Regions from separate parts of the Hylemonella sp. GW821-FHT12C09 genome, predicted to be linked through region 1. Evidence: predicted binding sites of a transcription regulator. Region 1 holds the regulator's gene; the other holds the start of a gene.
What was found. The regulator NrdR, encoded in region 1, represses ribonucleotide reductase genes. The targets are predictions, from matches to a motif close to CACNANATNTNGTG.

Region 1 (6,159 bases):
CTTGTCCTTGACGCTGAGTTCTCGGTAGACCAGCTGCATCTGATCCGCAGCTGGCATGCTCTGCAGCCAGGTGCGCACGCGGGCAGCACGCTCCCCCGCCGTAGGCGCGGAAAAAGCACCGCCTGTCAGTTCATCGAGGGCTTGGGTATCGTTGCGTTGGGCAGAAGAAGACGGGGACACGGCACAGACTCGGGGTGGCAAATGAAGAGGCTGATTGTCGCCGTCATTTGCATCCGCTTCGCGGATTTTTGCCCCCACAAGCAGAAAGCCCGGCCGGGTGGCCATGAGCCAGCCCGCCGGGCCTGACGGCGGGCTACAAGCCCATGCCGTCTGGGTATCGCAAAGGGGAGAGTCGAGTCCCGCAATGCGAAGGAAGCAAGAGATTGCTTCCATTTGATTGCCAGTTTGGCGCTGGCACCTGCACCCTGAAGGTGTGTGCCGGCTACTTCCAGCAGAGATGCCTGATGTGACAGGCCTCCTCACTCTAGTTCGCCCGCCACGGGATTCAAATCACCGTATCAATGAAATCCTCTGTCCTGATTGCCACCCGACGACCCTCGCCAAGGAACTCGAAAACGACGGAGAGGCACTGTTACAAAATACAGTAGAGCTAAGGCTGTTTTTGATGTCAATTATGTAAGTCATTGATTTATATGGATTACCTTGAAGCATCTTTGCTTTGAAATCGGTTTGTTATGCATTTAATGTTAATTAAATTGATATTCTTGACTGGTTATATATGGGGTCTTACAATTCGTTTCACCCTGAACTAGGGATTACCCCACTCCGCTGCCGACCCCGGCTACATCGGATCACATGCCGGCAACACGTCGCCAGGCCGATCCAGATGGCGTACCAACCCAGACGTGCTGACTGCGGTCTGGTTCTGTGAACAACTCACAGCCCCAGATCCGGCACCACGCGAGATGAGGAAGTGCTATGACAGCGTTTCAAGAAATGGGCCAGGGCCTGCGATCCGTCGCGCGCCATATCTCCCAAGTCTTCTTCGCCACCATCCACAACAGCTTTGCGCTGTTGGGGCTGGCTGTCCTTTTTGCCACCATTGCCCTGGTCGCCCGCCCGGAACTCCGCCAGGCGGGAGAAGTCCAGCTGATGGACTGGCTGCAGAACCGCCAATTCGAAACCGGCGGTATCGAGCCCGAGCCCGTGGCCGTCGAGCGCGCCACGGCGGCCCACCCGCATGAACTGCCCAAACAGCAGGCTGCAGTGGCCTACTGGCTCAGCAAGAAATACCGTGTCGCGCCGGAGCCGGTTTCGGCGCTGGTGATGGAGGCCTATGAGATCGGCCGCCGCATCGACATCGACCCCCTGCTGCTGCTCTCGGTCATGGCGATCGAATCCAGCTTCAACCCCTTTGCGCAGAGCCCGGTCGGTGCCCAGGGCCTGATGCAGGTCATGACCCGCGTGCACAGCGACAAGTACGAGGCCTTCGGCGGCAAGCTGGCCGCCTTTGACCCGGTCGCCAACCTGCGTGTCGGCGCCCTGGTCCTGCAGGAATATGTCCGGCGCGCCGGCTCCATCGAAGGGGGCCTGCGCATCTACGTCGGCGCCGCCAACCTGCCGGACGATGGCGGTTACGCTGCCAAGGTGCTGGCCGAGCATGCGCGCCTGGTCCAGGTGGCCTCCGGGCGCGCCGTCCCGACCCAGACCGTCCAGCCCATCCCGGTGACGGCGCCGGCCAAACCGGCGACGACTGAGACCGTCGTCCTGCTCAACTCCTGACCTCCGGATCGGCCCGGTCGCTGCTCTCCGCTACACTAGCCGGGCACGCGACTGGCGATAGGTGTGCCCTACCCCTTGGGTCGGGTGGCGCTGACGTGGACAGACCACCGGGAAGCGTGCCACGGGATGAGGCAACAAGCCTTGTCCCGTGTTCAGCCGTTCGCCTGGGCAGCCCCCACCCCAGCGGGGGACACCTGTTTTTTCCGACTGCCATGTACAACCGCAACATCCTCGTCGAACAAACCGACCCCGAACTCTGGGCCGCCATCCTGGCCGAGAACGCCCGCCAGGAACACCACATCGAGCTGATCGCCAGCGAGAACTACGCCTCGCCCGCTGTCATGGCCGCACAAGGTACCCAGCTCACCAACAAGTACGCCGAGGGCTACCCGGGCAAGCGCTATTACGGCGGTTGCGAACACGTGGATGTGGCCGAGCAACTGGCCATCGACCGCGTCAAGGCCATCTTCGGCGCCGATGCCGCCAACGTGCAGCCGCATTGCGGCGCCTCCGCCAACGAGGCCGTCTTCCTGGCCTTCCTCAAGCCCGGCGACACCATCATGGGGATGAGCCTGGCAGAAGGCGGTCACCTGACCCACGGCATGGCCCTCAATATGTCGGGTAAATGGTTCAACGTGGTGTCCTACGGCCTGAACGCCAAGGAGGAGATCGACTACGACGCTATGGAGAAGAAGGCGCACGAATCCAAGCCCAAGCTCATCATCGCCGGTGCGTCGGCCTACAGCCTGCACATCGACTTCGCGCGCTTCGCCAAGGTGGCGAAAGACGTGGGTGCCATCTTCATGGTGGACATGGCCCATTACGCCGGCCTGATCGCCGCCGGCGTCTACCCCAACCCCGTGCCGCACGCCGACGTGGTGACCTCCACCACCCACAAGAGCCTGCGCGGCCCGCGCGGCGGCATCATCCTGATGAAGGCCCAGCATGAGAAGGCCATCAACAGCGCCATCTTCCCCGGCCTGCAGGGCGGCCCGCTGATGCACGTGATCGCCGCCAAGGCCGTGGCCTTCAAGGAAGCCATGGACCCCGGCTTCAAGACCTACCAGCAACAGGTGGTGACGAACGCCAAGATCGTGGCCGAAACCCTGACCCAGCGCGGCCTGCGCATCGTCAGCGGCGGCACGCAAAGCCACGTCATGCTGGTGGACCTGCGCTCCAAGGGCATCACCGGCAAGGAAGCCGAAGCCGTGCTGGGCGCCGCCCACATGACCATCAACAAGAACGCCATCCCGAACGACCCGGAAAAGCCCATGGTCACCAGCGGTGTGCGCGTCGGCACGCCGGCCATGACCACGCGTGGTTTCAAGGACGAGGAAGCCCGCATGACGGCCAACCTGATTGCCGACGTGCTGGACAAGCCGCGTGACGAGGCCAACATCGCTGCCGTGCGCGCCAAGGTCAACGCCCTGACCGCCCGCTTCCCGGTCTACAAGTAAGCACCCCCGATGAAATGCCCCTTCTGCGGAAACTCTGAAACCCAGGTCGTCGAGACCCGGATTTCAGAGGACGGGGATTTCATCCGCAGGCGCCGCCAGTGCGGCGCCTGCGAGAAGCGTTTCACCACCTACGAACGGCCTGACGTCAATTTCCCGTCCATCGTCAAGAAGGACGGACGGCGTATCGAGTACGAGCGCGGCAAGCTCATCGCCTCGATGCAGCTGGCGCTGCGCAAACGGCCCGTCAGCACCGAACAGATCGACAGCGCCATTGAGCGCATCGAGGAGAAACTGCTCAATCTTGGCCTCCGCGAAGTGCCATCCACCCGTATCGGCGAGCTGGTGATGCGCGAACTCAAGAAGCTGGACAAGGTGGCCTATGTGCGCTTTGCCAGCGTCTACCGCAGCTTCGAAGACATCGACGAGTTCAAGACGCTGGTGGATGAGGTGCGGCGCTGAATCAAAGGCACGCGTTCAACGCTGCCCTGGCGACACGCGCTCGTCCCGAGCTGTTGATAACGATCTGGTAGCCATCGACCCTCTGTGTCGATGGCTGGCACACCGTAATGGTGCCAGCCTGAAACGCGCCTGAGTTCAGGGTGGTTTTCCCCAGCCCCGTATACGCCACGTAGTCATCGACTGTAGTGTTGCCGACGATCCGCAAGCCCGACGGCAACGAGGCTTCTCTGCGAAGCACCTCTTCGCCTGGATCGACCACCCCGTTGCCATTCGCGTCCTGAAATACGATCCAGCCACTCTCCCATGCGCCAGTTGGCGTGCAAGCGCTCCCGGAAACCGATTTGCACAATACAACGCGCGCGTTACGCCGTATGGCCTCGGAACGGGTGAGGTGCAGGCTGTCCATGAACGCAGACACCCCGGTTTTTATCCGGACGTTGTCCACCACTCTCGACATGGCGGGGACCGCCTGCGTCATGCACAAGGAGAACACCAGCATCACCACCATCACCTCAGGCAGCGAATACCCTTTAGCAGTCTGACAGGACACCATGAGCACCCTCCTTCAACAACGAGGCCGTTGCAGCTGGACGTAAGTTAATTCATGCCAAAGAAAAAAGGCATCCCCAAAATTGGGGATGCCTTCAATCAAAAATCCCCAGGCTGAGGCCGAGGATGGCCCGGGGGCTCTAGTTGACGGGAATGGCCGGATCCAGGTTCACCACGATCTGCAACTGGGATTTCACAGGAAGCGCCCCCAGCATGCCCGGGCTGAACCTCATGCCCGAAAAAGATTCCACGATGTATTTCCTGGCGACATCAGACAGGAAGTTTTCGCCCAAAATGACCTTGTCCACCCCACCCTGCTCATTGATCAGGAGCTGCACCAATACCGGCAGTGGAAGGATGTCAGGGATAAAGGTAGGCCCGGAGACCTCGGTGTCGCTGATGAGCTGGGGCTTGACCGACAACTCGTCGGGGGAGAAATAGTGAAGCTCCGGCAAGGGTCCGCCCAGCACGGGCATCGGGTCGGACGAGAGACGCTGGGCAGCGCCCTGATCGGCCGGCTTTGAATCATCGGAAGCCTGGGGCTTCTCCACCGGCCCAGGCTTTGTGCTGTCCGGGGCGGATGGTTCGGACCGACGCTCCCCGACCTTCATGCTGGCATCGTCTAGTGGCATGCGGGCGAAGCGAACGACCGTCGAGGAAGAGCGCAGACCGAAAAGTGCGCTGCCGCTCAGGACTTCGGTTCCAAGCCCCCAGAACAGCACCGCATGGAACAGGCAGGACAGCGCAAGGGCCAGCAGGTTGATGCGATGCCGAGCCAGGAGCGCAAGCCCCCCCTTCAGGATGTCAATGCGTCCAGTCTCTCCCGTTATCAACCCCGCCGGTGCCAAGTCAGCTCACTACTGCATCGTCAGTTCGCGCCAGGATACGCGCCTCAGGCCGCTTCCTGCGCCCTTGTAGATCGGCGGCGTGGTAATCACGGTCTGCCCCTGGTCGGTACTGTTGCTATCCCCACTCGACAGGCCGTTGGACACACGCGTCAGCGCGCGTACCGTGCCGTCGGCCATCAGGATCATGACCGGGCGGGTCACTGCGCCATCACCCAAGGACACACCAGCAACCCCCGAAGAGTTGGTTACAGCGCCCCCCGATTTGTAATCCAAGGAATACAGGAAGCTTTTCGCGCCCGATGTGCTGGGGTCACCGCACACGCTGCCCGAGGTCAAGGAAGGCAGGTTGGTTGTGAACAGCAGGGTCCCGAGACCGAGGCTGGGGTCTGTGTTGGCGCGCTCACCGGCACCCAGAAAGTCCATGTACCAGCCCTTGTTCGAAGTCCAGTCCACGGGGTTCGACGTGGACATGCGAACCGTCTGTCCTTGCGCACAGACCGAGGAAGGCGCCGTTGTGGGGCATGTGCCATCGGACAGTACCTGTTTGACGAAGCCACTGCCCGAGGTACGCGGCGTCGTCAAGGTCGTGCTGCCGCCACTGTCGACCACCGCATAAAAAGACTGGAACTGCGGATCGCTGATGTCAGAAACCCCCAGGAATCTCCCGGTGCCGACATACACCACGGTTTGGCCATCCACCGTGGAAACCGTCGGCTTGGCCGTGATGGGCTGGGGATTTCCGCTGGCATCCACGACGTTGATCAGCAGTTGCGTGTCGTATCCGCTGGCACCCATGTCGCCATTCACGTCAAAGCGCCAGAGGTTACCCAGAATGTCGCCACCGTAAACCGCAGTCACCGTGTTGTTCGTATCAGCGGTCTTGGCATGGGCACTGATGCGCGCGAGGTTCCCCTTCTTGCCCGTTCCCGGGTCGGCCGTGAAAGTCCGGACCAGGGCACCGGTTTGCGCATTGACCACATAGAGGTAGCCCTTGTCATCGGCATTGTTGTAGCCGGAGGTCAGCATCACAACCCAGGTCCCATCCTTGAGCTTGGTGATCCGGGGGTTGCCGTAGCTGTAGCCCATGCTGCTGGCCGTGAACT
Region 2 (6,159 bases), on a different contig from region 1:
CAAGGGCGCCTACACCGGCGCCAACCAGGACCGCGACGGTTATTTCCAGGCCGCGCGCGGCGGTACCCTGTTCCTGGATGAAATCGGCGACCTGCCGCTGTCCATGCAATCCAAGCTGCTGCGCGCCATCCAGGAGCGCTGCGTGCGCCCGGTCGGCGGCACGCAGGAAGAGACCGTGGACGTGCGCGTCGTCAGTGCCACGCACAAGCATCTGGCGCGCGAGGTGCAGGAAGGGCGTTTCCGCCAGGACCTGTACTACCGTCTCAATGTGATCGAGATCGACATCCCCCCGCTGCGCGAGCGCCGCGAGGACCTGCCCGTGCTGTGCGACGCCCTGCTCAGGCGCATCAGCCAGGAGTCAGGCCTGCCCCTGCCCCGCCTGCTGCCCGAGACGCTGGTCCAGCTGGCCAAGCACCCGCTGACCGGCAATGTGCGCGAGCTGGAAAACCTGCTGCACCGCGCCGTGGCGCTGAGCGACGGTGGTGAATTGAGTTTCGACAGCCTTGACACCACACCGGCCATCCTGGACCCGACCGCCTTGGACCTGGCGCCCACCCTTCCGGGGGTGCTGCCGCCCAGCCTGGCCCCGACCACTCTGGAGCGCCCGGAGTTGCCCGCCGACCTGCAAGGCCACCTGGACCGCCAGGAGCGCGAGATCCTGGTCAAGGCCCTGCAGGAAACCGGGTTCAACCGCACGGCAGCAGCAGCCAAGCTGGGCCTGAGCCTGCGCCAGATCCGCTACCGGATCGCGCGCCTGAACATCGACACGCCGCAGGGCAATGACCCCGGCGCATGAGCAAGCATCCCGCCCCGGAACGCAACCGCCTGTGGGATGGCGGCTGGTACCGCTTTGCGCGCCGGCTGGACTCGCCCAACTTCGGGCCGCGTCCCACAGATGCCGCCGTGGACCTGCTGCTGATCCACTCCATCAGCCTGCCGCCGGGCCAGTATGGCGGCGACGAAGTGCAGCGCCTGTTCACCAATGCGCTGGACTGGAACGCCCACCCTTATTTCAAGAGCATCGAGGGCATGCAGGTCTCCTCGCATTTCTACATCCGCCGCAACGGCGAACTCTGGCAGTTCGTCAGCTGCGACGATCGCGCCTGGCATGCCGGCGTCTCCTGCTACCGCGGTCGCGACAACTGCAACGATGACTCGATCGGCATCGAACTCGAAGGCCTGGAAGGCGAGTCTTTCGAGGCCGGGCAATACGAAACCCTGGGCAGCCTGTGCGCCGCCCTGGGCCAGCGCTACCCGGTGCAACACATCGCCGGACACGAACACGTGGCCCCCGGTCGCAAGGCCGACCCCGGCCCCGGCTTCCAGTGGGCCGTGCTGCAGCAGGCCTTGGGCTGGCCGTCTCAGTATTTTCCCGAAGCGACCACCTGAGTCGGACCACCCGGCGACGGCGCACCGACCACGCATCACACCCCCGGAAAATCGGCCGTGCAGACGGCATGCGGGCTGGCACGGAAAATCCGCTGCCGTGCCGCATGCCTGCTGGCCTTCGAACTGGAAATGACGTGACTTCAAGCGGCGCGGCGCGCCAGCGCTGAATGTCCCGCTCACTGTTTCCGCAGCCAGCGACGGCCGCTTTTTTTGCGTCGGATACGCCCTGCGCTGTATGCCCGACGCTACACTACCTGTAGTGGCTTGTATTCACCAGACACACCATATATAGTGCTTTCTGCTCGCAGTGCTTTTCTCCAACAGATCGTATCGCGAGCCAGAATACGGCCCCCAAGAACCAACAACAGATTTGCTGACGACGAGGAAATAATGCAAACCGCTCTGAACCCCGCCACCCCCCCTCTGCACACCGGTGTCCTGACCATGCAAACCCAGGAAAACACGGCCGCCACCCCCCTGAACAACTACCAGATCATCCGCCGCAACGGCGCCGTCGTGCCCTTCGAGCCAAGCAAGATCGCCGTGGCCATGATGAAAGCCTTCCTGGCCGTGCACGGCACCCAGGGCGCCGCTTCGGCCAGCGTGCGCGAGGTGGTGGACGCCCTGACGCAGAACGTCGTGCGCGCACTCATGCGCTCGCGCCCGGGCGGCGGCACCTTCCATATTGAAGACGTGCAGGACCAGGTCGAACTGGGCCTGATGCGCGGCGGCCACCACGAGATTGCCCGCGCCTACGTGCTGTATCGCGAGCGCCGTACCCAGGAACGCGCCCAGCAATCCGCCCAGGCCGCACCGAAAGCGCCCCAGTTGCATGTGATCGATGGCGGCCAGCGCGTCTCGCTGGACTTGGGCAGCCTGCAGCAGCTGATCGAGAACGCCTGCGCCGGCCTGGGTGCCGACATCAAGCCCGATCCCATCGTCGCCGAGACCATGCGCAACCTGTACGACGGCGTGCCGATCGACGAGGTCTTCAAGGCCGCCATCCTGGCCGCCCGCACCCTGATCGAGAAAGATCCGGACTACACCTACGCCACCGCGCGCCTGCTCTTCCACACCATCGCCCGCGAGGTGCTGGGCCGCGACGTGCCGCAAGCCGGCATGGGCCAAGCGTATGCAGAGTACTTCCCCGACTTCATCAAGAAGGGTGTGGACAACGAGCTGCTCAACCCCGACATGCTGCAGTTCGACCTCAAGCGCCTGGGCGCCGCCCTCAAGGCCGACCGCGACCTGCAGTTCGACTACCTGGGCCTGCAGACCCTGTACGACCGTTATTTCCTGCACGTGCGCAAGAGCCGTATCGAACTGCCGCAAGCCTTCTTCATGCGCGTGGCCATGGGCCTCTCGCTGGGCGAGATCGACCGCGAAGCACGTGCCATCGAGTTCTATGAAGTACTGTCCTCCTTCGACTTCATGTCGTCCACGCCCACCCTGTTCAACGCCGGCACGCTGCGTTCGCAGCTCTCCAGCTGCTACCTGACCACCGTACCCGACGACCTGGACGGCATCTACGAGTCCATCAAGGAAAACGCCCTGCTGTCCAAATTCGCCGGCGGCCTGGGCAATGACTGGACGCGCGTGCGCGCCCTGGGCAGCCACATCAAGGGCACCAACGGCGAGTCGCAGGGCGTCGTGCCCTTCCTCAAGGTCGTGAACGACACCGCCGTGGCCGTGAACCAGGGCGGCAAGCGCAAGGGCGCGGTCTGCACCTACCTGGAGACCTGGCACCTGGACATCGAGGAGTTCCTGGAGCTGCGCAAGAACACCGGCGACGACCGCCGCCGCACGCACGACATGAACACGGCCAACTGGATCCCCGACCTGTTCATGCGCCGGGTCATGGAAAAGGGCGAGTGGACCCTGTTCTCGCCTTCCGATGTGCCGGACCTGCACGACCTCTTTGGCGCCGCCTTCGAGCAGGCCTATGTGGTCTACGAAGAAAAGGCCAAGCGCGGCGAAATCAAGCCCAGCAAGACGGTGCCGGCCACCGACCTGTGGCGCAAGATGCTCTCGATGCTGTTCGAGACCGGCCACCCCTGGATCACCTTCAAGGACGCCTGCAATGTGCGCTCGCCGCAGCAGCACGCCGGCGTGGTGCACTCGTCCAACCTGTGCACCGAGATCACGCTCAACACCAGCGACACCGAGACCGCCGTCTGCAACCTGGGCTCGGTCAACCTGCGCCAGCACCTCAAGAACGGCGCCATCGACCAGGAAAAGCTCAAGAAAACCGTGTCCACCGCCATGCGCATGCTGGACAACGTGATCGACATCAACTACTACGCCGTCAAGAAGGCGCGCGACTCCAACCTGCGCCACCGCCCCGTCGGCCTGGGCATCATGGGCTTCCAGGACGCGCTGTACGAACTGCGCATCCCCTATGCCAGCCAGGCCGCCGTGGAATTCGCCGACCAGTCCATGGAGGCCGTCTGCTACCACGCCTACTGGGCTTCGACCGAGCTGGCTCGCGAGCGCGGCCAGTACTCCAGCTACAAGGGCTCGTTGTGGGACCAGGGTGTCCTGCCGCTGGACACGCTGGACCTGCTGGCCAAAGCCCGCGGCGGTTATGTGGAGGTCGACCGCTCGGCCACCCTGGACTGGGACGCCCTGCGCAAGAAGATCGCCCGCGACGGCATGCGCAACTCCAACTGCGTGGCCATTGCACCGACCGCGACCATCTCCAACATCATCGGTGTGGACGCCTCGATCGAACCCTGCTTCGGCAACCTGTCGGTCAAGTCCAACCTGTCGGGCGAGTTCACCGTCATCAACAGCTACCTGGTGCGCGACCTCAAGCGACTGGGCCTGTGGGACGACGTGATGGTCATGGACCTCAAGCATTTCGACGGCTCGCTGGCCCCCATCGACCGCGTGCCGCAGGAGATCAAGTCCCTCTACGCCACGGCCTTCGAAGTCGAAACACTCTGGCTGGTGGAGGCTGCCGCACGCCGCCAGAAGTGGATCGACCAAGCCCAGTCGCTCAACATCTACATGGCCGGTGCCTCGGGCAAGAAGCTGGACGACACCTACAAGCTGGCCTGGCTGCGCGGTCTCAAGACCACCTACTACCTGCGCACGATGTCGGCCACGCACGCCGAGAAATCCACCGTGACGGCCGGCCGACTCAACGCGGTCTCCTCCGGCGGCGCGGCGAGCGGTGGCATGAGCGCCCTCGACGCAGCTGCAGCTGCAGCACAGGCACAGATGGCCACGGCCGCCACCGACATCAAGTTCTGCGCGATCGATGACCCGGGTTGCGAAGCCTGCCAGTGATCGCAGCCCGCATGTTGCAGAGCCTTCATGCCTGCGATGTTATTGAGCAACAGAATCGGGCGGCGATGTGAATGAATACTTTCCATTTCACGTCGTCGCTCCCATAATTCGCTGATTGGAACCTCCTATGTTGTCCTGGGACGAAGAAGTCAAGCCCACATCGTCAATGTCTTATGCCGGCGCTGCTGCGAGCAGTCGCCCGACTGAGCTTCCCTTGCAAACTCCCCAGCTGCGCATGGCGCAGCACCCGGCGGCACCTGTCGCCGCCGCTCCGGTCCCCAGCGCAACGTCCGCTGCGGCACAACGCATCAAGGCGGCCGACAAACGCATCATCAACGGCCAGACCGACGTCAACCAGCTGGTGCCCTTCAAGTACAAGTGGGCCTGGGAAAAATACCTGGCCACCTGCGCCAACCACTGGATGCCGCAGGAAGTGAACATGAACCGCGACATCGCCCTATGGAAGGACCCCAATGGTCTGACCGAGGACGAACGCCGCATCGTCAAGCGCAACCTCGGCTTCTTTACCACCGCCGACTCGCTGGCCGCCAACAACATCGTGCTGGGCACCTACCGCCACATCACGGCGCCCGAGTGCCGCCAGTTCCTGCTGCGCCAGGCTTTTGAAGAAGCCATCCACACCCACGCCTACCAGTACATCGTGGAATCGCTGGGCCTGGACGAATCCGAGATTTTCAGCGCCTACCTGGAAGTCCAGTCCATCCGCGACAAGGACGAGTTCCTGCTCCCGTTCATCAACGCGATCATGGACCCCAACTTCCACACCGGCACGCTGGAAACCGACCAGACCCTGCTCAAGAGCCTGATCGTCTTCGCCTGCCTGATGGAAGGCCTGTTCTTCTACGTCGGCTTCACCCAGATCCTGGCGCTGGGCCGGCAGAACAAGATGACGGGTGCCGCCGAGCAGTACCAGTACATCCTGCGCGACGAGTCCATGCACTGCAACTTCGGCATCGACCTGATCAACACGATCAAGCTGGAGAACCCGCAGCTGTGGACGCCCGAGTTCAAGGCCGAAATCAAGGCCCTGTTCGAGAAGGCTGTCGAGCTCGAATACCGCTACGCCGAGGACACCATGCCGCGCGGCGTGCTGGGCATGAACGCCTCCATGTTCAAGGGCTACCTGCGCTACATCGCCAACCGGCGCGCCACGCAGATCGGCCTGGAAGCGCTGTTCCCCAATGAAGAGAATCCCTTCCCCTGGATGAGCGAGATGATCGACCTGAAGAAGGAACGCAACTTCTTCGAGACCCGTGTCATCGAGTACCAGTCCGGTGGCGCGCTCTCCTGGGACTGAAAAAATCAATCTATGGCTTCCAGAATCACACCGGCTGTTGATCGCTCCTCAGAGAGCGGCGCCAGCCTGTGTCACCCCGTTCATGGCGTTGGGGTCTACCCCAGCCTCATGAATCGCTCCATGCATCCAACACGCATGAAGTGCTCTTTGTAACTTGATCA

Region 2: a site for NrdR is predicted at 1,670-1,683, ahead of AC1RRP_RS06915 (ribonucleoside-diphosphate reductase subunit alpha). Genes of this name have one in related genera too.

Annotation. Positions count from the first base shown of each region.
Region 1 is NZ_JBXAQQ010000005.1:20,127-26,285, reverse strand. Features, by position in the region: gene AC1RRP_RS09690 (DUF349 domain-containing protein) at 1-78, opposite strand, end outside; gene AC1RRP_RS09685 (transglycosylase SLT domain-containing protein) at 940-1,743, shown strand; ZMP/ZTP riboswitch at 1,781-1,920, shown strand; gene glyA (serine hydroxymethyltransferase) at 1,956-3,200, shown strand; gene nrdR (transcriptional regulator NrdR) at 3,210-3,659, shown strand; gene AC1RRP_RS09670 (GspH/FimT family pseudopilin) at 3,661-4,212, opposite strand; gene AC1RRP_RS09665 (hypothetical protein) at 4,349-5,056, opposite strand; gene AC1RRP_RS09660 (pilus assembly protein) at 5,066-6,159, opposite strand, start outside.
Region 2 is NZ_JBXAQQ010000003.1:225,932-232,090, reverse strand. Features, by position in the region: gene AC1RRP_RS06925 (sigma-54-dependent transcriptional regulator) at 1-796, shown strand, start outside; gene ampD (1,6-anhydro-N-acetylmuramyl-L-alanine amidase AmpD) at 793-1,389, shown strand; gene AC1RRP_RS06915 (ribonucleoside-diphosphate reductase subunit alpha) at 1,780-4,680, shown strand; gene AC1RRP_RS06910 (ribonucleotide-diphosphate reductase subunit beta) at 4,808-5,998, shown strand.